2 regions of the Bacillus carboniphilus genome follow, and region 2 is predicted to be linked to the other one. Evidence: predicted binding sites of a transcription regulator. Region 2 holds the regulator's gene; the other holds the start of a gene.

Region 1 (11,456 bases), 300 kb from region 2:
CAAAGCGTTCCAAACATTTAGTATAGGTAGTAGTCCACAAGTGCTAGTTGTATTTAATTCTTTAAGTTAGAGTGAGAAGTGTAATAGAATAAAGGTTGTGACCATTGCATGTGTTTTTAGGCGGCTCTGTAAAAGGGATAAAAGCATCCTTCTACAGAGCTTTGTGTTTTCAATAGAAAATTGAATTTTAGCTATGTTATTTCTTAGGGAATTTAACCTTCCCTGTCCACGATCTAAATCCGCCTTTTAATGTATACAAGTCTTTAATGCCTTTTTTACGAAGCATTTGCGCAGCTCTTCCGCTACGAGTCGTATTTTGGCAATATAAGTAGACAGGTTGATCCGGGCGGATTTCTTGATAACGTTGACGTAATTGAGACATTGGTATATTTCTTGCACCTAAAATATGCCCCGCTTTATATTCGTTCGGCTCTCTAACATCAATGAGCTGTGCTTTACGATAGCCTTCAATAAATTCCTCTTGTGTAAGTCTTTTTAGGAGTCTTCTTTGGTATAGAAAAGTTCCAAGTAAATAAATGAGTAAAGCACCAACAAGTATTAATAAAATTTCCATTGAATCATTTCGCTCCTTACAGTAATGTATGTTAAGTGGTATTTTTTAAGTCAAATGTTAAAGCCCACGTTCTATTATATAAAACCTTAATGAAATTGTCATCGGTTGCAACCATGAATCTATTTATTTTACATATAAAAGTGATTTGGCTATAGTAAATGAACGGAAAAGTCCCAAAAAGAAGGTGATTATAATGGAAAAAGAAACGTGGAGATATATTGATTCCGGTTATTGCTCTCCTGAGTTTAATATGGCGTTAGATGAAGCACTATTAGATTGGCATAGTCAGGGGTTGATACCGCCGACTATCCGTTTTTATGGATGGAATCCTGCGACTTTATCGATTGGTTATTTTCAGAAAGCAAAAAAAGAAATTAACTTTCAAGCAGTGAAGGATCAGAAGTTAGGTTTTGTTCGTCGTCCAACAGGGGGAAGAGGCGTTTTACACGATCAAGAACTGACGTATAGTGTCATTGTCCATGAAGAACATGAACAAATGCCCAAAACTGTGACTGAGGCTTATCGCGTCATTTCTGAGGGCATTTTAGAAGGATTTCGTCAATTAGGATTAAAAGCAGAGTTCTCCATTCCTCGCTCTGAAGAAGAAAAAAGAGGATTGAAAAACCCACGCTCTTCTGTATGTTTTGATGCTTCATCTTGGTATGAATTGATTGTAGAAGGGAGAAAAGTAGCAGGTAGTGCGCAAACGAGACAAAAAGGTGTGATTTTACAACATGGATCCATTTTATTAAATATGGATGAGGATCAATTGTTCGATCTATTCAACTTCCCTAATGAACGTGTGAAAGAACGAATGAAACAAGGGTTTAAAAATAAAGCAGTAGCAACAAATGATTTGGCTAAAAGGGAGATTTCTATCAACGAAGCTAAAACAGCATTTAAAAAAGGGTTCGAACTAGGATTGAATATTAACCTCGAACCTTACGAATTAAATGAAAAAGAAAAATTTTATGTACAAAAGTTAGCTAAAGAAAAATATGCAAGTGATGAATGGAATTTTAAACGTTAAACAATTGCATTTAATGGTCGATTTACATAATGAAATAGATCTATTTTTCTTAAAAAAAGATCTACCTACAATCAATATGTTGTGATATACTATCATCTATAATACGACATATTGATTTTTATTGTATAGATTGATAAAGGAGCGTTTTGGTCATGGCTGTGAAAGAAATAATAAAGAATACCATTGATGTGAACAAACTAAACAAGGACATTCGTCAATTTTCGCAAGTTCACCCTATAGAAGAAGACATGAAGATTACCCACAGCGGTGTTTCTCGACTCGTGATGATCGATCGATATTCTTTTAAGGATACGGAGAAACTTACGTTAACAAGTGGGGATTTTGTTGTGTTAACGATAAAAGAAGATCCGAAATTTCCTGCGAGAGGATTAGGAATCATCCAAGCGATTGATTGGCTTGAGAAAACCGCTACTGTCTTAGTAGAGGAAGAATTTCGTCATTCATTAGACACGCAAGAAGAAATAGAGACAGGGATAATTAAACGGTCGCTAAATGTCATTGAAAAGCCTTTAGAAATTTTTTATGAACAAATTGCTAGGAGGAATGCAACGGGATTAGCAGCAGTAGAAAATACGGAAGAGAAAAAGAATGAATGGTATGAAAAGTTTTACCAACAATTAAAAAATAAAAATTTTATTCCAGCAGGTCGTGTTCTTTATGGGGCGGGAACTGGTACAGATGTAACGTATTTTAACTGTTATGTGATGCCCTATATTCAAGATTCACGAGAAGGTATTTCAGAACATAGGAAAAAAGTAATGGAAATTATGAGTCGGGGAGGCGGAGTAGGAACAAATGGTTCAACGCTAAGACCTCGAAATACGTTAGCTAAAGGGGTTAATGGAAAGTCTTCTGGTTCCGTTTCATGGCTAGATGATATTGCCAAGTTGACGCACCTTGTCGAACAAGGAGGTTCACGTAGAGGTGCACAAATGATTATGTTAACGGACTGGCATCCTGATATCATTGAGTTTATTATTTCAAAGATGCAAAACCCAAAAATTTTACGCTTTTTAGTTGAAAGTACAAACGATGATCAAATCAAGAAAGCAGCTCAAGATAAATTGAAATTTACACCTCTCAAGGAGCAAGAGAGAGACATGTACCAAGGCATTGTCAATTTCAAGGCTGTTCCTGGTCAAGGAGGATTTACGGAGCAGGTGATTGCTGAAGCAGAATCCATGCTACGTGAAGGTGGAAAGTATAGTGTACACCAAGAGGATTTCTTAACAGGTGCTAATATATCGATTTGTTTAACAAAGGAATTTATGCAGGCAGTTGAAAATGACGATATGTACAAGCTGCGTTTTCCTGATGTTGAAAAGTATACCAAAGAAGAAATGAAGGATTATAACGAAAAGTGGCATGAAGTTGGGGATGTCAGAGAGTGGGAAGGCATGGGATATGCGATTCGCACGTATCGTGAAATTAAAGCAAAAGAGCTTTGGAATTTAATTAACATTTGCGCCACTTATTCTGCTGAACCAGGTATTTTCTTTATTGACAATGCAAATGAAATGACGAATGCTAAAAGTTATGGACAAAAAGTTGTAGCAACTAATCCATGCGGTGAACAACCTCTAGCGCCATTTTCTGTGTGCAACCTCGCAGCGATTAACTTGGCTGAAATGGCGGATAAACAAAATAAAAAAGTGGATTTTGAAAAACTAAAAGAGACGGTTTCAGTTGGAGTAAGACTTCAAGATAACGTTATTGATGCCACTCCTTACTTTCTAGAAGAAAATAAACAACAAGCTTTAGGAGAAAGAAGGCTAGGTCTTGGTGTTATGGGGTTACATGATCTCCTCATATATTGTGAAACAGAGTATGGTTCAGAAGAAGGAAACCAATTAATTGACCAAGTATTTGAAACGATTGCGACAACAGCTTATCAAGCTTCAGTTGAATTGGCGAAGGAAAAAGGGAGCTTTCCATTTTTAGTAGGTAAGAGCGATGAAGAAACGGCTCGTTTGAGAACCGCTTTTACTGAATCGGGTTATATGCAAAAAATGCCTCATGCAATCAGAGAACAAATTTTGGAGCATGGAATTCGTAACTCACATCTCCTAACTGTTGCGCCGACAGGTTCAACTGGAACAATGGTTGGTGTCTCGACTGGATTAGAACCATATTTTTCTTTCTCTTATTATCGGAGCGGTCGTTTAGGAAAGTTTATTGAAGTAAAAGCGGATATAGTACAAGAATATTTATCTGCTAACAGAGAGGTTGATCCAGAAAACTTACCACATTGGTTTATATCCTCAATGGATTTATCTCCCGAAGCTCATGCAGATGTTCAATGTGTGATTCAAAGGTGGATTGACAGCTCCATTAGTAAAACGGTTAATGCGCCTAGAGGTTATTCAGTAGAACAAGTTGAGAAGGTTTATGAACGTTTGTATAAAGGCGGTGCCAAAGGCGGGACAGTCTACGTTGATGGTAGTCGTGATTCACAAGTTTTAACGCTTAAGGCAGAAGAAAATACGATGGATGAAATGGTGTTTGACAAAAAAACAGAAAAAGTGGTCTTAATGAACACGGTGCAAGATGTACGTTCTACAAATGTATTGATTGGAAATGAAGTAGGGAACACTTGTCCTGTTTGTCGCAAAGGAACGGTAGAAGAAGTTGGTGGTTGCAACACATGTGTGAAGTGTGGCGCTCAGCTTAAATGTGGACTGTGATAATTATTGAAAGGAATCGAGCCATCTCGATTCCTTTTCCATGTAAAAGAAGGATCATCAATAACAACTTGCTTTGCTATTTGATGTAGTGTAAACTTTAGTTGGTTGACTAAAAGCGCTTTCCAGCTTTTATGACTCAACAAAAAATAAATACAATTACTTAAAGTGTGTGTTCAAAAAGTAGGGAAAAAGAGCCGAGAAGAACGAGGCGACTCCTTAAAGGAACGCAGGCTAAGTTCAGTCACGTCCTGTGGTTAACGCCTGCGCTAGCCCGTCCTGGGCATCGAAGCACCACAGTGTACGTACAGATGACGGAACACAGGCTAAAAGCAACCACGTCGTTTGGTTAACGCCTGCGCTAGCACATCGTGTGCGTCGAAGGAACGTAAAAGCAATCCAACAAAGTTATTCAACCGACATTTTTTCAGGACTTTTTGAACAACCTCTTAAAACTACATAATGAATAGATTGAAAGGTTAACAAATATTTATACATAAATGAAGGTTAACTAGCTTACCTTGCATAACAGTTAATGATGAACAATACCTTTATGGGAGGGAATTACATGCCAACACCGAGCATGGAGGATTATATAGAACAAATTTATTTACTCATTCAGGATAAAGGATACGCCCGTGTATCGGACATTGCAGATGCTTTGTCTGTACATCCCTCCTCCGTTACAAAAATGGTTCAAAAACTAGATAAAGATGACTATCTTAATTATGAACGATATAGAGGATTAGCCTTGTCAGCAAAGGGGAAAAAGATTGGTGAACGTCTTGTATATCGCCATGAGTTGTTAGAAAAGTTTATGAGAATCATTGGTGTGCAAGAGGACAAAATTTATAATGATGTGGAAGGAATTGAGCATCATATTAGTTGGGATGCCATCGCACGAATTGGAGATCTCGTAGATTATTTTGAAGAAGATGACCAGAGAGTGAATTCCCTTAAAGAAGTTCAAACAAGAAATGAGAAAGAATAAATATTAGTGATGCAGATATTAAAAAGGTGGACAGACTTGATTTCCAAGATGTTCATCTTTTTTCGTGTGAAAAAGGTCTTTTTCCTATAACCTTTACTTAAAATAGTGTTAAGTAACGTATGGGGGGATTTCAATGGACATTGATGGTGTTTTTTCGGGAGGAGGCATCAAGGGATTTGCTTTAATTGGAGCTCTTAAAGCTGTTGAAGAGCAGGGGTTTCGATATGTTAGGTTAGCTGGAACGAGTGCAGGATCAATTATCTCCTCATTTATTGCTGCAGGTTATTCAAGCATAGAAATAGAGAAATTAATGGAAGATATTGTAGTGGAGAATTTTTTAAATGGACATCACAAAATTTGGCCTCTTCGATTTACGAAATGGCTGCTGTTTTATTGGAAATTGGGCTTGTATAAGGGAGAAGAGCTAGAAAAATGGCTTCGTGTTTGCTTAAATAAAAAAGGAATTTATACTTTTGCTGACTTGCCTCACAATCGTTTGAAAATAATTGCATCAGATTTAACGAGAGGGAATTTAGTCGTTTTTCCTGATGACTTATCAAGCTATGGTCTGAATCCAAATCAATTTTCTGTTGCTAGGGCTGTTCGAATGAGTTGTAGTTTACCTTACTTCTTTCGTCCGGTAAAACTAGTCAATAAAGGAGAAGAACATATTATTGTGGACGGCGGTGTGTTAAGTAATTTTCCAATATGGCTTTTCGATGAAGAAAAGAGGCAGCGACCTGTTTTAGGTATTAAACTTAGTCAAAATTCAGAAGAAATGCCAGGAAATAAAATTACTAATGCTTTTGAGATGTTTGGAGCTTTATTTACGACAATGAAGGACGCGCATGACGCAAGGCATATATCAAGAAGGCATGAACAGAACATTGTGTTTATCCCAATGGATCACTCTTTAACAACAGAATTTGATTTGACAGACGAAAAAAAAATCGGTGTTAATCAATTTAGGGTACCGAAAAACAACCGATTTCTTTTTAAGGTGGACATATTAGATTTTACACATTTTAAAAAAGAGCCTTATTTTTTTTCTTGCCTTTTTTCCCTTCGATGACAGTTAAATGACTATGATCTCGACGTTTTCTAATGGCAGGAGTTGAGCTTCTTGTTAAATTCTCTTCTTTTAACAGAAGGTCTATTCTTATTATGTCGTTTTTTTGATTTTTTTGCAGCTTTAACAAAGGATTGATATTCCGTTCCTTTGTTTTTGCTCATAATAAATCTGATCACTAAGAAAATAATGCTAATCACAATTATCCATACTAATAGTGTACTAAAAAAATTTTTCGTATCATACAGGATTGAAAACAGCAAACCAATGGTTGCTAAAGAAATAATCAGTAAAAAAATCCAATAGGTTATTATTTTATTCAATGTAAGCCACCTCCACCCAACAGCTTTATTGAAAGAGTTAAAAATCTAGCATTCTCAGACCAAATTTATGTCGTTTTCTAAATAAATCCTACCCAATTTGTGTATCTTTAAGGTTAATTTGTTCTTGTGCAGATTTTTCTTCTAGTTTAAGTAATGCATTAAAACTAGCAATCGCCACTTCAACTTGATCATCATTTGGTTCTTTTGTTGTTAATAATTGTAGCCATAAACCTGGGTAGCCAAGAAACTTAAGAAAAGGAATCTCACGCAATTTATTCGTCCATTGTAAAACCTCAAATGAGACGCCTAAAACAATAGGAATTAAAGCCAATCTATTCACAACCCGAAGCCAAAGAGGATCGGTTGGTACGAGTAAATAGATAAAGAACCCAACAATCACTGTAAATAAAATAAAACTACTCCCACATCGATAATGAAGCCTTGTTTGTTTTTGAACATTCTCAACAGTTAGAGAAAGATTATTTTCATAAGTATTAATCACTTTATGTTCGGCACCATGATATTGAAAGACGCGTTTAATCAAAGGTGTAAAAGAAATCGCGTAAATATAGCCCAAAAGTAAACAAAGTTTAAACAGACTTTCAATAAAGACTTGTGCTGAATCACTTGGGAAAATAGGCTTAAAGAGTTCCGCTAAAAAAAACAGGTACTAAAGTGAATATGACTTTCCCAAATATGAACGATAAAATTCCAACAACGGCAATACCTAAAATCAATGTTAACTTTGATTGTTGCTGGTTCTCTTCAATCGTTGAATCTTCACTTGGGTCCACATCATAACGCTCTGATGAGAAATTTAAGTGCTTCGACCCATTTGCACTAGCTTCTAATATGGCAACAATCCCTCTTAAAAAAGGAATCTTTTTGAAGAATGATAAAATGGGTTGCTGTTTTCTTGGAAGATGAAAATAATCCAATGTTTGATCATTTCGTCTGATTGCTGTTACGTAATGGTTTTTCCCGCCAAACATAACGCCCTCAATCACTGCTTGCCCCCCATAAACAGGTTTGCTTTCATTTGTCATTTGACACCTACCTACCTTCTTTTTCAGTGTATCTTCACTTAAAGAGGTTGTTCAAAAAGTCATGGAAAATTGCTGTCGAATAACTTTGTTGTCTCGCTATTCCACTCCTCAGGCGCACACGATGTGCTAGCGCAGGCGTTAACTCGCGCGACGTGGTTGCTTTTAGCCTGTGATCCGTCATCTGAACGTACACTGTGGTGCTTCGATGCCCAGGACGGGCTAGCGCAGGCGTTGACACAGGACGTGACTGAACTTAGCCTGCGTTCCTTTAAGGAGTCGCCTCGTTCTTCTCGGCCCTTTTCTCCCTACTTTTTGAACACGCACTTAAAGGTTCTAAGTTAGATTATATGAATCTTAATAGTATATATTCTACAAGAGTTTTCTGTAAACCTCTAGTAAATAATCCTTTTATTCTTTTGGTAGTTTCGATGCTTATAACCTATAGTATGGACAAATAAATTGTAAAATAGTCATTTTTATCTACTGTCATGCTCGTCTTTTTTTCGGACATACTATTTGTGAGGTGACTACATATGACCAATCAACAAGAAGTTCAAAAAAGTCGTGAAAAAGGAAAGCAGGAAGGTCAGCTTGAGCAAAATAAACAAGAGCCACCTTTATCGTTTGTTAGCCGTGTGATGATTACTGGTTTTTTTGGTGGTGTCTTTTGGAGTTTTTTAGCTTATGTTGCGCATATTTTTAATTTTACGTCAATTGGTCCCAATATGATTCTTATTCCCTTTGCCGTTGGTGATTGGAAATATGAAACACTGGGGCACTTGTTAGGAATTCTAGCGATTGGATTAGTTAGTATTTTAGTTGCATTATTGTACTATGTAACGTTAAAAAGGTTTCAGTCTATATGGGTCGGTGCAATGTATGGGCTTGTATTATGGGGCTTTGTTTTCATTGTATTAAAGCCGTTATTTCCAGATATGGAGCCGATTACAAAAATAGGGATTAATACGAATGTAACAACTATTTGCACCTATTTACTTTTTGGCGTCTTTGTAGGTTATTCTATCTCTTTTGAAGCGAATGAAATTCAAAATCATCAAGGAAAAGAAGTGGAACAATAATGAGAATGCAAATAGAGTATGGTAGAATGTTCTTATCTGTGCATTCTACTTTTTTCTTTTTCAGGAGGTAGCAATTGGGTGAGTGAGTTTTTGGTAATTAATGGTCCTAATTTAAATAGGTTAGGTGTTCGAGAACCGAATCATTATGGTGCAAAAACGTTAATAGATTTAGAAAAAGAACTCAGGCAGTTTGCAAAATCGAATCAATGTCAAATTGCTTTTTTTCAATCGAATGTAGAAGGGATTCTCATTGATAAGATACATGAAAGTGAAGAGCTTTTTGATGGTGTGGTTATCAATCCTGGAGCGTATACACACTATAGCATTGCGATTCGTGATGCTATCGCAAGCATTTCTATCCCAGTCATTGAAGTACATCTATCTAATATTCATGCCAGAGAAGAATTTCGGCATCAGTCTGTTACAGCACCTGTAACGGTTGGCCAAATTATAGGTTTGGGTTTTTATGGATATAAGTTAGCCGTATTAGCACTGAAAAATAGAATAGGGGGAGTAAATAAATGAAGTTAGAAAGATTAAGAACGCGCCTAGATGAGTTAGAAGTAGAGGGGTTATTAATTACGAATTCTTATAATTGTCAATATATGACGGGGTTTACAGGATCATCAGGTGTGGCAATTATTACAAAAAACCATGCAGCTTTTATTACAGACTTTCGCTACATGGAGCAAGCTACTGAACAAGTAAAAGGGTATGAAATCATAGAACATAAGCAATCTCTTATAAAAGAAGTAGCAAAATTTATTGGTAAAACAGGCATTAAAAAATTAGGATTCGAACAAGATTCACTTAACTATGCGACTTACTCAGCCTACAAAGAGGAAATGGAAGATATTCAATTTGCTCCGGTTTCAAAAGCGGTGGAAAAGTTACGCTTGATTAAGTCTGAGGCAGAGATTAAGATATTAAAGGAAGCTGTACAAATAGCAGATGATGCTTTTGATCATATTTTGTCATACATAAAACCGGGTGTAAAAGAAACGGATGTATCAAATGAGTTAGAATTTTTTATGCGCAAAAACGGAGCTGTTTCTTCCTCGTTTGATAAAATTGTTGCTTCTGGTCATCGTTCCGCGCTTCCTCATGGGGTTGCAAGTGATAAGACCATTCAGTCGGGAGAGTTTGTGACACTCGATTTTGGAGCCTACTATAAAGGGTATTGTTCTGACATTACACGAACAGTGGCTGTTGGTGAACCAAACGAAAAATTGCGTGAAATCTATGATGTCGTTTTAAATGCTCAACTAAAAGGCATGCAGGAAATTAAACCTGGTTTAACAGGCAAGCAAGCGGATGCGATTACAAGGGATTACATAACTGAAATGGGTTATGGTGACTATTTTGGACATTCAACTGGTCATGGACTAGGTATGGAAGTTCATGAAGGACCGGGTCTTTCTAGTCGTTCAGATGAAGAATTAGTTCCGGGGATGGTTGTTACGGTTGAACCAGGAATCTATATTCCTGGTATAGGTGGTGTTCGAATCGAAGACGATACGGTGATAACCGAGAGTGGCAACGAATCGTTATCACATTCACCAAAAGAGTTAATTATACTGTAAATAGATTTTAGGAGGATTATTTTAACATGATATCTGTAAATGATTTTAGAACGGGATTAACAATTGAAGTAGATGGAGGGATTTGGCGAGTACTTGATTTTCAACACGTGAAACCAGGAAAAGGAGCAGCATTTGTTCGTTCCAAGCTTCGCAATCTCCGTACAGGTGCGATTCAAGAAAAAACGTTCCGTGCAGGTGAAAAAGTAGGAAAACTCAAATTGATACGAGAAAAATGCAATATTTATATGCTAATGGCAATATGCATGTGTTCATGGATATGAACAACTATGAGCAAATTGAATTGCCAGCAGATCAAATAGAATATGAGTTAAAGTTTTTAAAGGAAAACATGGAAGTTTCCATTATGATGTATGAAGCGGAAACGTTAGGAGTGGAGTTACCTAACACAGTTGAATTAACGGTCACAGAAACAGAACCTGGAATTAAAGGAGATACAGCTTCCGGTGGTTCTAAGCCAGCAATAGTAGAAACAGGCTTGTCTGTTAACGTTCCTTTCTTCGTTAACGAAGGGGATGTTTTGATTATTAACACAACAGACGGTTCTTACGTTTCAAGAGCATAGTGATCAATCAAATAGACCGACTCGCATTCTTTTTGGTAAAAGAGAACGAGTCGGTTTTTAATGTGAAGTTTAAAAAATCTATTCATTATAAGAGGTTGTTCAAAAAGTCCTGAAAAAATGTCGGTTGAATAACTTTGTTGGATTGCTTTTACGCTCCTTCGACGCACACGATGTGATAGCTCAGGCGTTAACCACACGACGTGGTTGCTTTTAGCCTGTGATCCGCCATCTGTACGTACACTATGGTGCTCGTAGCTTCGTCGCCTCGTTCTTCTCGGCCCTTTTCCCCCTACTTTTTGAACACGCACTATAAACCCTTTTTTTATTATTATGCTCAAAAGAAAATCAATTTCATAACTAAAAAAAACAAACAAAAAACACGAACAAAACAACTTTGAAATTTTCTTACTCAATGTTGTTAGACTTGTATTAGGTTCAACCACGCCTAGGTCTGACCTGAAAAAACATTCTCGAAC
Region 2 (11,456 bases):
GCTTCTTGACGAGATTTAATTCCTAATTGATCACCATTTGCTCCAATTAGACGAACTTCACGAGCACGAATGCCCTCGTTTACAATCATGTCCTGCTTGCTAATAAGTAGCCACCTCCATGTTATATTAACTGAATAGCTTGAGCTAAGTTCAGCTGTTACAAATCTTTAAACCCACTAAAAAACGTGTAGGTACAAAGCACCCACACGTGTTGATTACGTAGTTAACAAAATCTCCGTGAACCTGATAACTGCTTTTCTAGCGTCAAACAGGTGAGAAGCGGGCGCCTCTTCTTGTATCAGACTATTCAATTACTCTATACATACTATCATAAGGATAAACCATTCGTCAATATTTTTTTTATCAGCGATTGACTTCCTCGGAAATTCGCTCAATAAACATATTGAAATCGACGGTTTCAGATTTTTGCTCACCATATTTTCTCACATTTACTGTATGCTCTTCAACTTCGTTATCTCCTACAACAAGCATATAAGGTGTTTTTTGCATTTGGGCCTCACGAATCTTATAGCCAATTTTTTCGTCTCTACTATCGACCTCTACTCTTAACCCTTTTTGTTGCAGTTTTTCTTCTACTTGTTTTGCATAATCTAGATGAATAGAAGGAGATACTGGAATCACTTGAACTTGAACCGGTGCAAGCCATGTCGGTAAAGCTCCTTTATATTCCTCAATCAAAAAGGCGACAAAACGTTCCATCGTTGAGACAACTCCGCGGTGAATAACAACCGGTCTATGATGCTTCCCATCTTCACCTACGTAAGTCAGATCAAATTTCTCTGGCAATAAGAAATCAAGCTGGACCGTTGATAATGTTTCTTCCTTACCAAGAGCCGTTTTTACTTGAACATCAAGCTTCGGTCCGTAAAAGGCCGCTTCACCCTCTGCTTCATAATAGTCAACATCTAACTCATCCATTGCTGCCTTTAACATCTCTTGTGCTTTTTCCCACATTTGATCGTCATCAAAATATTTTTCTTTGTCTTCTGGATCACGGTAAGAAAGGCGGAACGAGTAATCGTTAAGACCAAAGTCTTTGTATACCTCTTCCACTAATCGTACGACACGAATAAATTCATCTTTAATTTGGTCAGGACGGACAAAGATATGAGCATCATTCAATGTCATTCCTCTTACTCTTTGTAAGCCGCTTAACGCACCTGACATTTCATAGCGATGCATTGTCCCTAGCTCGGCAATTCGAATTGGAAGCTCTCTGTAACTATGCATCTCATGTTTATAAACCATCATATGATGTGGGCAATTCATCGGACGTAATACTAAATCTTCATTATCCATCGACATCGCCGGAAACATATCATCTTGGTAATGCTCCCAATGTCCTGACGTTTTATACAAGTCAACACTTCCTAATACAGGAGTATAAACGTGTTGATAGCCAAGCTTTTCTTCTTTATCGACAATGTAGCGCTCAACAATTCTTCGAATCGTTGCCCCTTTTGGAAGCCATAACGGCAATCCTTGTCCAACTTTATCAGAATTTGTGAATAGCTTTAATTCTTTTCCAATCTTTCTATGGTCACGTTCTTTTGCTTCCTCAAGCAAACGAAGGTGCTCTTCTAAATCAGCTTTTTTGAAAAAGGCTGTTCCATAAATACGTTGTAGCATCTTATTGTTACTATCTCCACGCCAATAGGCACCCGCTAAATTTAGTAATTTAAATTCCTTAATTTTACTAGTTGATGGCACATGTACCCCTCGGCAAAGGTCAAAAAATTCTCCTTGCTCATAAATAGACAGTACTTCACCTTCAGGGATATCATCAATTAACTCAAGTTTTAATTCATCACCAATGCCTTCATATATGTTTTTCACTTCATCCCTTGGAAGCTCTTTTCGTTCAACAACGAGATTTTCACCAATGATTTTTTTCATTTCTTTTTCTATTTTCGGAAGGTCTTCAGGTGTTAACGATTCTTCCATATCAATATCGTAATAAAAGCCTCCATCAATGACAGGTCCAATGCCAAGTTTTACGTTGTCATATAGCCTTTTAATCGCTTGGGCCATTAAGTGAGCTGTACTATGACGAAGAATCTCAAGAGCTTTCTCATGATCTGGAGTGACAATTTCAATCTTTCCGCTTTGAAGAATTGGGAAGCGTAAATCTAGTAGTTCTCCATCAATCATTCCAGCAAGAGCTTTTTTCTTTAGACCTGGACTTATTGAAGCAGCAACTTCTTCTGTTGTTGTACCTTGTTCAAACTCTTTCTTATTGCCATCTGGAAATGTTAGTTCAATCATTGACATATTTCACTTCTCCTTTATTAATAAAACTTTAAACACAAATAAACCCCGCCCCCAACAAGGGACGAGGTAATCAACGTGGTTCCACCCTTTTTCCTATTATTTAAATGTACCGTTAAAAAGCAGGAATCCCCCCTATCCTTTTAACCATACGTAAGAAACATAAATAATAGCTTAAAAGAACGTTAACGGACGATCCGTCAGACACTACTTAAATTTCGCGACTGAAGTTCAAAGGTGGTAAGAATACTCTGTTCGTTAGGAGGCTTCCAGCCCTTGTCCTCCCTCTCTTTAAACTCTAGAAATATTCCCGTGTCCTTATCATTACTTATCGATTATTGAATTAATACGTATTATAAGTGTATTAAAAGCAAAAATCAAGATTATTTAACATAAGAATTAAACATTCGTTTCTGCTCATAAAACCCATTAACATTATATACACATACTCGTTCTTGAAAAATATTTTGAATCGTTTGAAGCATGTTATCATCTTCTTGATCTGTATAAATAAATAATTTTTTCGGAGCAATTGAAACTAAAGGGGCTATTAACTGTGAATCTATGTACATTGGATGATGATAAATAAAATGCCGATCAATGAATTGTTGAAGCTCTTTATAAGATAATGGCAAATATTCGTTATTGAAGAGGTTATAATTTCCTTCATGAAGAAGATGTACAATTGGTAGTTGACATTGACGTGTAACAACATAGTCCCTTAAACTTTGAATAAAGTTTTGGTATTCTTGTTCCAGTTTATACTCTTCAATCGCAATTTCAACATATTGTTGAATCGTTTCTTGATAACCGTTTAACCGAAAAGTAATGAATGAATCCATTGAAAAAGATAAGTGAGGATGAATGATTTCATGTAATGCTTCCATAATATGCTTCTCTTTAGGAGTGACTTCTTCTATTTTTGGAATTCCTTCTCTCTCTCCCTCCATAATTGATTGAGTAATATGTAAGATTTCCTGCTGCTCATCTAAATCTAAAAAAAGATATTTTTGCTCAACGATCGTTAAAATTATGCCCGTGTCTTTAAAATAATGGAAATATTGAATAAAAACTGGCGTTAAAATGTGACTAACAAATAAAGCTGAGTCCGTAAAATGACAAGAGATGATACTTTCATTTGTAAGGGAAACATCCATTACGGAATCAGGTTTGTCTTCTTTTCTTTTCTTGATCCATTTATAAACAGACTGTGCCTCTTGCTCAGTAGAGAATGAAATTTGCACAAATTGTCCCCCCCTTATTACCGATTACCTGCTTCTATATATATGGGGGGATGTTTTTTTTTAGAAGTAAAGAAAAAGAAAGGCGATAAAAAAAAGACCAACTCCTTTGCCTGAGCAATTATACATCAACACCAAAATAACAATTTCTACTATTGATTTCTTCTATTCTCTCCTTCTAACTCTATTGGAATTGATAAATATTTTATTCTTTCCATCACTCTCGCAGCTTTCACTTTTTCCTCTTCCCCTCTTTGGGTATAGGCAAGGTGATGTTCTAGCTCTTTCAAATCAAAATTAGAAGTGAAAAACGTTGGTAAATTTTCAAGCATTCGATACTGTAAAATTGCGCCAAGTATATCGTCTCTAACCCAACTTGACATAGATTCTGCACCAATATCATCTAGCATTAAAACAGGGGCTATTTTGACGGCTTCAATTTTTCTATTAAATGTATCGTTTTGGAGAGATGTTTTAAGTTCCCTTACAAATTCAGGAACATAAAGAAGGACTGATGCCACACTTTTTTCCGCTAACTCATTTGCAATGGCTCCTAAAATAAAGGTCTTTCCTACACCAAAAGCACCATAAAGATATAACCCCTTTATTGGTTTAGTTGGTTCATAATTCTCTAGAAATTCATGAACATATGAAACAGCCTTTAATCTTGAATTATCCTCATAATCAATATTATTAAGGCGAGCCTTAAGGTTTTCTCTAGGAATATAAATACTTTCAACCAATGATTTCTGTTTTTTCTCTTTTTCGTATAACTTTTGGTTCTCACATTTCACATATTTTATATTGATTGTATTTCCTTCGCGTTCAAGTAAGGGATAATGACCTTGTAAAATATTTTTACACTTGTCCAAGCTTGGGCATTCGGAACATTGTTGACTTTGACTAGCAAATTCATATAGCTTAACTAAATTTTTCTCTATCACTTGTTCTGGAACTTGTTCCTTCTCTAAAAATAAAAGGATCTGATCATTTTTTAATAATTGTTCTTTCATTTCTTTTAATTTCGATTGAAGATTGTTATTCCCAACAATATTTTTCAGTGAATGCTGAATTGAATCCAAAGGTTTCCCTCCTAGTCAGTACTCTTCTTATTACTCATATACTGTTTTATCCGTTTTTCCAATTGTTGTTTCTCCCGCTCAAACTGTTCATCTGTTTTATTGTTCGTATTGCTTTTCTTTTCATCATCAGTTTGTTGCATCCATTTCGGAAGCTTTTCTTTACGAATGACAGAACTACGCTTATCCTTTGAGCGTTTAGGTTGATCTGAGCTTGCCCACTGTTGATATTTTCGATGCTCATTTTTTGCTAATGTCATTGCATCTGAGACGGTCTCAACTTTGCACCTACTCCAATGACTAGCTATCTTTTGAATATAAGCCTTGGAAAGCTTCATATTTGTTTTTAACATGACATAATAAATTAATACGTTGACTACCCCTGGCAATAAATTTTGTTGAAACATGACTTCTTCTATGATTTCTAAATCACTTGAAGATGGTTCAGCTCCATTGGCCAAATCGATTAAGAATTGTCTCGGGGTAATGGATTCTAGTTGTGTCACTAATTGTTTTTCTTTATCGTCTAATTGATTTGTAGGGGATTTCTTTTGTAAAGGTTGCTTTCGATCCACTAACTTTGGCACTTGATCACCATATGAAAAACTATACCAGTCTCTTGCTGCTTTTCTTAAAGATTCAATATTCACCTTATCGTCATGATCAAGTGCATTTAAAAGCACATTTTTCATTTCAATCGCATCAATTCCATATAAGTATGAAAGTTTATAAACGGCTTCCATCACGTTAGCCGTCAAAGCCTTTTTAGGAACAATATGTTCTGATAACCCTTCAAGAAATAAAGATTCATTAAAAGTTTCTGGTGCCACAATGACTTGTTTTCCATCTTCTTTTTCAAGAAATTCTCCTTCAATTTCATCGTTGTGATCAAATTCTGAATTTTTCAGCTCCGATGTATGAATGGATTTAAACACTTCACTGAAACTTTTCGTTATCTCTTTCCCTCCATTTGGAACGGCCTCATCAAGAAAAAACTGTTTTAGCTGATTATACTTATTTTTTCCTACTCGATTAAACAAATAAATATTCAACATACCATCTTGGAAAAACTGTTTTGGAGTTAAAGGAGGAAGTAATTCATAAATAAACAATCGAGGATCTTGTTCATAATAATATAATTTTAATAGCCCTATTCCCTCTAACTTCATTCTTTCTTGATAAATAAGTTTTAAATTCAACTGCATAGCTGTCATCAGACTGTAATGGTTGTTTTCTTTGCCCCATAAACGATTATGTTCGAGCTCTTCCCATAAAGTCATATATAGGCTATAACTAATCGCTCCAATTAAAGGCTGGTATAAGGCAGTTATCACCTTTCGATCTAATTCTTGAAGAACTCCCCGAGATTTCACTTGATATTTATCAATCGGAAGTAACTCTTTCCAATGTTGTTCCATCAAAAACAAACCTTTCCTGAGGTACTTTTAGATGATGGAGGTTGCTTAACAGATTATGTTTTTTTTATAAGTTCCTTCAATTCATCAATAAAAACATTAATATCTTTGAATTGACGGTAAACAGATGCAAATCGAACATAAGCTACTTCGTCAACTTCTGCTAAGCGATCCATTACCATTTGCCCAATATAATCACTTTGAACTTCAGAGCTCCCTTGGTTCCGTAAATCCTTTTCAATGTCTTTAACAATATCCTCTAACTTTTGTAAGGGGACAGGTCTTTTTTCACAAGCTTTAATCAGTCCTCTTAACATTTTTTCAGGACTAAATTCCTCCCTTGTCCCTTCTTTTTTAACAACAATTAACGGCATTTGCTCCACTTTTTCAAACGTTGTAAAACGATAGCGACAACTTTCACATTCTCGCCTTCTTCTAATCGATTTTGAATCATCAACGGGTCTAGAATCTAATACACGTGTCCCGTTATGATAACATGAAGGACATTTCATTCGTACTAACTCCTTTCTACATTAGTAATAATATGCGAGCTTTTATTATCCTTAATTGTAGCATAACTCTCTTGTTACTGGTGTGGGCACCACTATTTTGTTTGAAGGTACAGAAAAAGAGGTAGCAATGGGCTACCCCTTTAATCTGATTAAATAGTTAAAGAACATTTAACGTCCTATTCACTTGTACTGTTCCCATCCCTCTTGGAATTTCAATTGTTTCATTCGTATTTGCATTCAGGGCTTCAGCAATGTAATTCGCTGCCACATTTGGGTCTAAATCTCCACATGTATAAACATCAATACTGGCATAGCCATGCTCTGGAAAACTGTGTATAGTCAAATGAGACTCTGAAATGATGACAACTCCACTCACTCCTTGAGGAGCGAATTTATGAAAAGCGACTTCTCTAACTTCAGCACCTGATTTTAGTGCAGCATTAACAAATGTTTTTTCTATATATTCGATGTCATTTAACTTATTAAAATCGCAACCCCATAACTCTGAGATCACGTGACGTCCGATTGTTTCCATAATCATTTATTCCCCCTTCAACCAATAATAATCTATAAATCCTGTCATTACAGAATGTTTACTACCACGGGGGGAAAGTTAGTCCAAAGAGGTCCTAACCCTTTAAGTAGCAACATGTGCCCATATTCGAGGAGTTCACGAAAAATAGTATACTTTGTTTAATTTGTTTTTGCAACACACTTTCATTAAAATATTTTGGCAAAGGTTGTAGAAGGATAATCAGTCTTACTTTTCCCACCTTACATTATTTCATTCATTTTAATGAAGTCAGTAAACAAAAATGGCTGCCTAATATCAAATTAGACAGCACCACTAACGGCATTTAACTTATACTGCAGACAACGTAATCATGTTGATCGCTACATATTTTACTAAGTCCACTACTCGATTTGAATAGCCCCATTCATTATCATACCATGCCAAAACCTTTACCTTCTTTCCTTCCATAACCATTGTCGACAACCCATCAATAACTGCTGAATATGGATTGGTATTATAATCAATTGAAACTAAAGGTTCGTTTGAAAAAGATAATATATTTAACAAGTCCTTTGAAGCAGCATTTTTAAATACATCATTTACTTCATCAATCGTTGTTCCCCTTTCAACATCAACCACAAGATCAACTAATGAAACATTAGGTGTTGGTACTCTTAGTGCCATTCCATGTAGCTTCCCCTGTAAATGAGGCAACACTTTACCTAAAGCTTTTGCTGCACCTGTCGATGTGGGAATGATTGATTGACCACAAGCTCTAGCTCTCCGCAAATCTTTGTGAGGATTATCAATATTCTTTTGATCGTTCGTATAGGCATGAACAGTTGTCATTAATCCATTGACTATTCCAAATTTTTCATCTAGCACTTTTACCACAGGTGCTAAACAGTTAGTTGTACAAGATGCATTCGAAATTATTTTATGTTCTTTATGCTTATACTGCCTTTCATTCACCCCCATCACTATCGTAATATCTTCATTTTTACCAGGTGCTGTTAATACCACTTTTTTAGCACCAGCTTCAATGTGGGCCCAAGCTTTCTCTCGATCATTGAATTTTCCTGTAGCTTCGATAACAATATCTATATTAAGGCTTCCCCAGGGTAAATCCTTCGGGTTACGATTATTTAACAAAATAACTTTTCGACCGGCTACCATAAGATGATCTTCAAAAGGATATACCTCTTCGGAGAATTTCCCATGGACGGTGTCATATTTGATTAAATGAGCAAGCGTCTCAGCAGGGTAACTTGCATTAATAGCAACTACTTCTAAACTATCGTCCATAATTGCTTTTCTAAAGACCATTCTTCCAATTCTCCCAAAACCATTAATCGCTATTTTAGCTTTCATGTGTTTTCCCCTCCAGCTAATAGGTTATACTTTAAACCCCATTGTTAGAAATAGTATAACATAATTATGAATAAAAGGGGGTAATAATTTCATTTTTGGGTGAATAATAAGAAAAGCGTACGAGCCCGTTTAGCAACGAAGGGGCTTGAGCACTCCGTATGAGATAAAGGAAACACGAATAGCCGCAGGCTTCGATGTTGACTTATCATAAGGAGGAGGGCGAAAACTTACGAGTTGCTGGGCGATGGAGTAGACAATAAGAAAAGCGTAAGAGCCCTACTGACTTATAAGCTTGTCCATTTAGTAATTAATTCCATCAACTGCTCTTTTGTTTCATCGATTGTTCCATTGTTATCAATAACCTCATCAGCAAGTTTCCTTTTTTCCTCAAGGGAGAGCTGCGAGTGAATCCTACTTAACGCTTGTTCTTTTGTATATCCGTTTCTCTCCATTAACCTTCTTAATTGAGTATCTTTATTAACATATACCACTAAGGTTTGATCTACTAGTGATGTTAACTTACTCTCGAATAACAATGGAATATCTAATACAATCATGTTATATCCTTGTTTTATTAATGACTCTTTCTCCTTTAACATTTGCAACGAAACAGCAGGATGAACGATGTTATTTAGTTGTTTTCTTTTTTTCTGCATCGTTAAAGATCATATCGCCAAGCAATTCTCTATTGATGGTCTGATTCTTATTTAAAATTTGCTCACCAAAAGTTTCAATCACCTTTTGGTAAGCTGGTTTTCCAATTTCAACAACACCTCTAGCGATCTGATCTGCATCAATAACAGGTATAAATAATTGTTCAAACATTTTTGAGACCGTACTCTTTCCACTTGCTATTCCACCTGTTAACCCGATAATCATCTTTTATCAACCTTTCTAAAAGTACAACCTTTTTATATTCTAAACAACCCGATCATAATGAGAAGAAAACCTGGAATGCACGTCAGTTTTTCCATCCATTTAAAATTCGAAAAGGTGAGCCCAATATTCATCCCTATAGTCACAAAAAGAGAACTCATAACAGCGACCACAAGCGCCATCGCGATAGGAGAATAACCTAATAAGGCTGCTCCGATTCCAGCTCCGAATGCATCCAATGATAATGCAAAGCCTAATAAGACAGCTTCAACTCCGGTAATACTTCCAGACTTATCAATATCGGCACTCATTGGCTTATGCAAAATTTTAATCACAATTCCTAATGTTTTAATTTCAAAATCAACTAATAGCTTTTCTTTTTTGATTGTATCATGATCTGACATATCTACAGTGCTAAAAAATTGATATAAAATCCATCCTCCTATTGCAATTAAAATCAAACCACCTAAGGTTTCCGTTACTTGAATTGGTAAAAATTTTAATAAAAGCTCTCCAAACGCCATGGCAACTAGCATGGTTATCGCAGAGCATCCTGTTATCACGGCAATTGATTTTAGGGGAATTTTAATCTTCCTCATCCCATAGGTAAAACCTACTGTAAAACTATCTAAACTAACTGCCAAGGCAAGGAAAAATAAAGAAATAAAATAGACCATCATTATTTTAGCCCTTCTTTCCAACAACAAAATTGAAGAATGCTAAATATAATATATGGTCAAAACAAGATTTTGGAGCTTGTCAAAAGAGAATTGTGTTATCGCTTATTTTTGACAGTCTTCACAAAAGTGTGTACCTCTCCCGCCAACTTTGATTTTTTTTATAGGTGTCTGACATTGTTTACACGGTTGTTCCTCTCGTCCATATACATACAGGTCATTTTGAAACATCCCTATTTCACCTTGACTATTTACATAAGAACGAATGGTGCTTCCTCCCTTATCTACCGCCTTTTTCAGCGTTTGAATAATATAATGGTGAAGCCTTTCAATCTCCTCATCTCCAAGTTCATTAGAGATTCTTTCAGGATGAACCCCTGAAAGGAATAATGCTTCATCTACGTAAATATTCCCTAGTCCGACAACGAATCGTTGATCTAAAAGAGCTACTTTAATAAATCGTTTCGTTTTACTCAATTTCATTTTTAGGTCTTCAAATGTGAAATCTTTAGAAAAGGGTTCAGGACCTAGTTGAGATAAAGGGAGCTGTTTTTCCTCTTCTCCTTTAGGAAATAGATGCATTGTACCAAATTTACGCACATCGCGATATCGTAATTCCTTGCCATCTGTAAAATGAAAAATAACATGGGTATGTTTATCTATTTCTTCTGTGTGTGTGTATACACCAAATCTTCCTTCCATTCTTAAATGGGATACAAGAACAAAGTCATCAAGGAAGATTTTCAAAAACTTTCCTCGACGGTCCACTTGATGAATTTTTTGTCCTTTCAAAAGCGTTTCAAATTCAAGGGCATCATCAGGATGTTTAATGATTTTGGGCCACTGAATAGTAACCGATTCAATTTGCTTACTTATTATTAAATTATGAAGGGTTCTGCGAACCGTTTCCACTTCAGGTAGCTCGGGCATTGTTGTACTTCCTTTCTATTTCGCATCATACCAAGATGGCCCTGAAGAATAATCAACTTTCAATGGAACTTTTAGTTGAACCGCATTTTCCATTACTTCAGGTACGATCTTTTCTAAGATTTTGATTTCATTTTCAGGTGCTTCAAAAATCAATTCATCATGAACTTGTAATAATAACGTCGATTGAAGGTTTTCCTTTTTCAGACGTTCAGCCATAACAATCATCGCCTTTTTAATAATATCAGCAGCACTTCCTTGAATAGGCGTATTGATAGCTGTTCGTTCTGCAAAGCTTCGAACATTAAAGTTGCGACTCGTAATTTCAGGAATATATCTCCTTCTTTGAAGTAAGGTCTGTGAGTATCCTAACTGTTTCGCTTCTAAAACCGCTTCCTCCATGTATTCCTTAACCCCTTGATAAATTTCAAAATAACGATCAATAAATTTCCCCGCTTCTTTACGAGATATATTTAGATTTTGTGATAAGCCATAATCAGATATCCCGTAAACGATCCCAAAATTCACAGCTTTGGCTTGCCTTCTCATATTTGA

The links. Region 2 encodes NrdR, which represses ribonucleotide reductase genes. Its sites were predicted from a motif close to AACACNATATATNGTGTT; they were not measured.
Region 1: LC087_RS07255 (vitamin B12-dependent ribonucleotide reductase) is a predicted target of NrdR. The motif match lies at 1,673-1,690, and genes of this name have one in related genera.

What each region holds. Positions count from the first base shown of each region.
Region 1 is NZ_CP129013.1:1,405,055-1,416,510, reverse strand. Features, by position in the region: gene LC087_RS07265 (rhodanese-like domain-containing protein) at 197-574, opposite strand; gene LC087_RS07260 (lipoate--protein ligase family protein) at 768-1,604, shown strand; gene LC087_RS07255 (vitamin B12-dependent ribonucleotide reductase) at 1,757-4,309, shown strand; gene mntR (transcriptional regulator MntR) at 4,875-5,297, shown strand; partial or broken gene LC087_RS07245 (patatin-like phospholipase family protein) at 5,431-6,310, shown strand; gene LC087_RS07240 (SA1362 family protein) at 6,399-6,689, opposite strand; partial or broken gene LC087_RS07235 (DUF1385 domain-containing protein) at 6,778-7,735, opposite strand; gene LC087_RS07230 (YqhR family membrane protein) at 8,269-8,814, shown strand; gene aroQ (type II 3-dehydroquinate dehydratase) at 8,893-9,339, shown strand; gene LC087_RS07220 (M24 family metallopeptidase) at 9,336-10,397, shown strand; partial or broken gene efp (elongation factor P) at 10,424-10,980, shown strand; gene LC087_RS07210 (hypothetical protein) at 11,426-11,456, opposite strand, start outside.
Region 2 is NZ_CP129013.1:1,704,457-1,715,912, forward strand. Features, by position in the region: gene infC (translation initiation factor IF-3) at 1-89, opposite strand, end outside; ribosomal protein L20 leader region at 174-301, opposite strand; gene thrS (threonine--tRNA ligase) at 364-2,292, opposite strand; gene ytxC (putative sporulation protein YtxC) at 2,673-3,533, opposite strand; gene dnaI (primosomal protein DnaI) at 3,683-4,612, opposite strand; gene LC087_RS08755 (replication initiation and membrane attachment family protein) at 4,624-6,027, opposite strand; gene nrdR (transcriptional regulator NrdR) at 6,081-6,536, opposite strand; gene speD (adenosylmethionine decarboxylase) at 6,694-7,071, opposite strand; gene LC087_RS08770 (glyceraldehyde-3-phosphate dehydrogenase) at 7,399-8,421, opposite strand; partial or broken gene coaE (dephospho-CoA kinase) at 8,706-9,300, opposite strand; gene ytaF (sporulation membrane protein YtaF) at 9,333-9,974, opposite strand; gene mutM (DNA-formamidopyrimidine glycosylase) at 10,080-10,904, opposite strand; partial or broken gene polA (DNA polymerase I) at 10,920-11,456, opposite strand, start outside.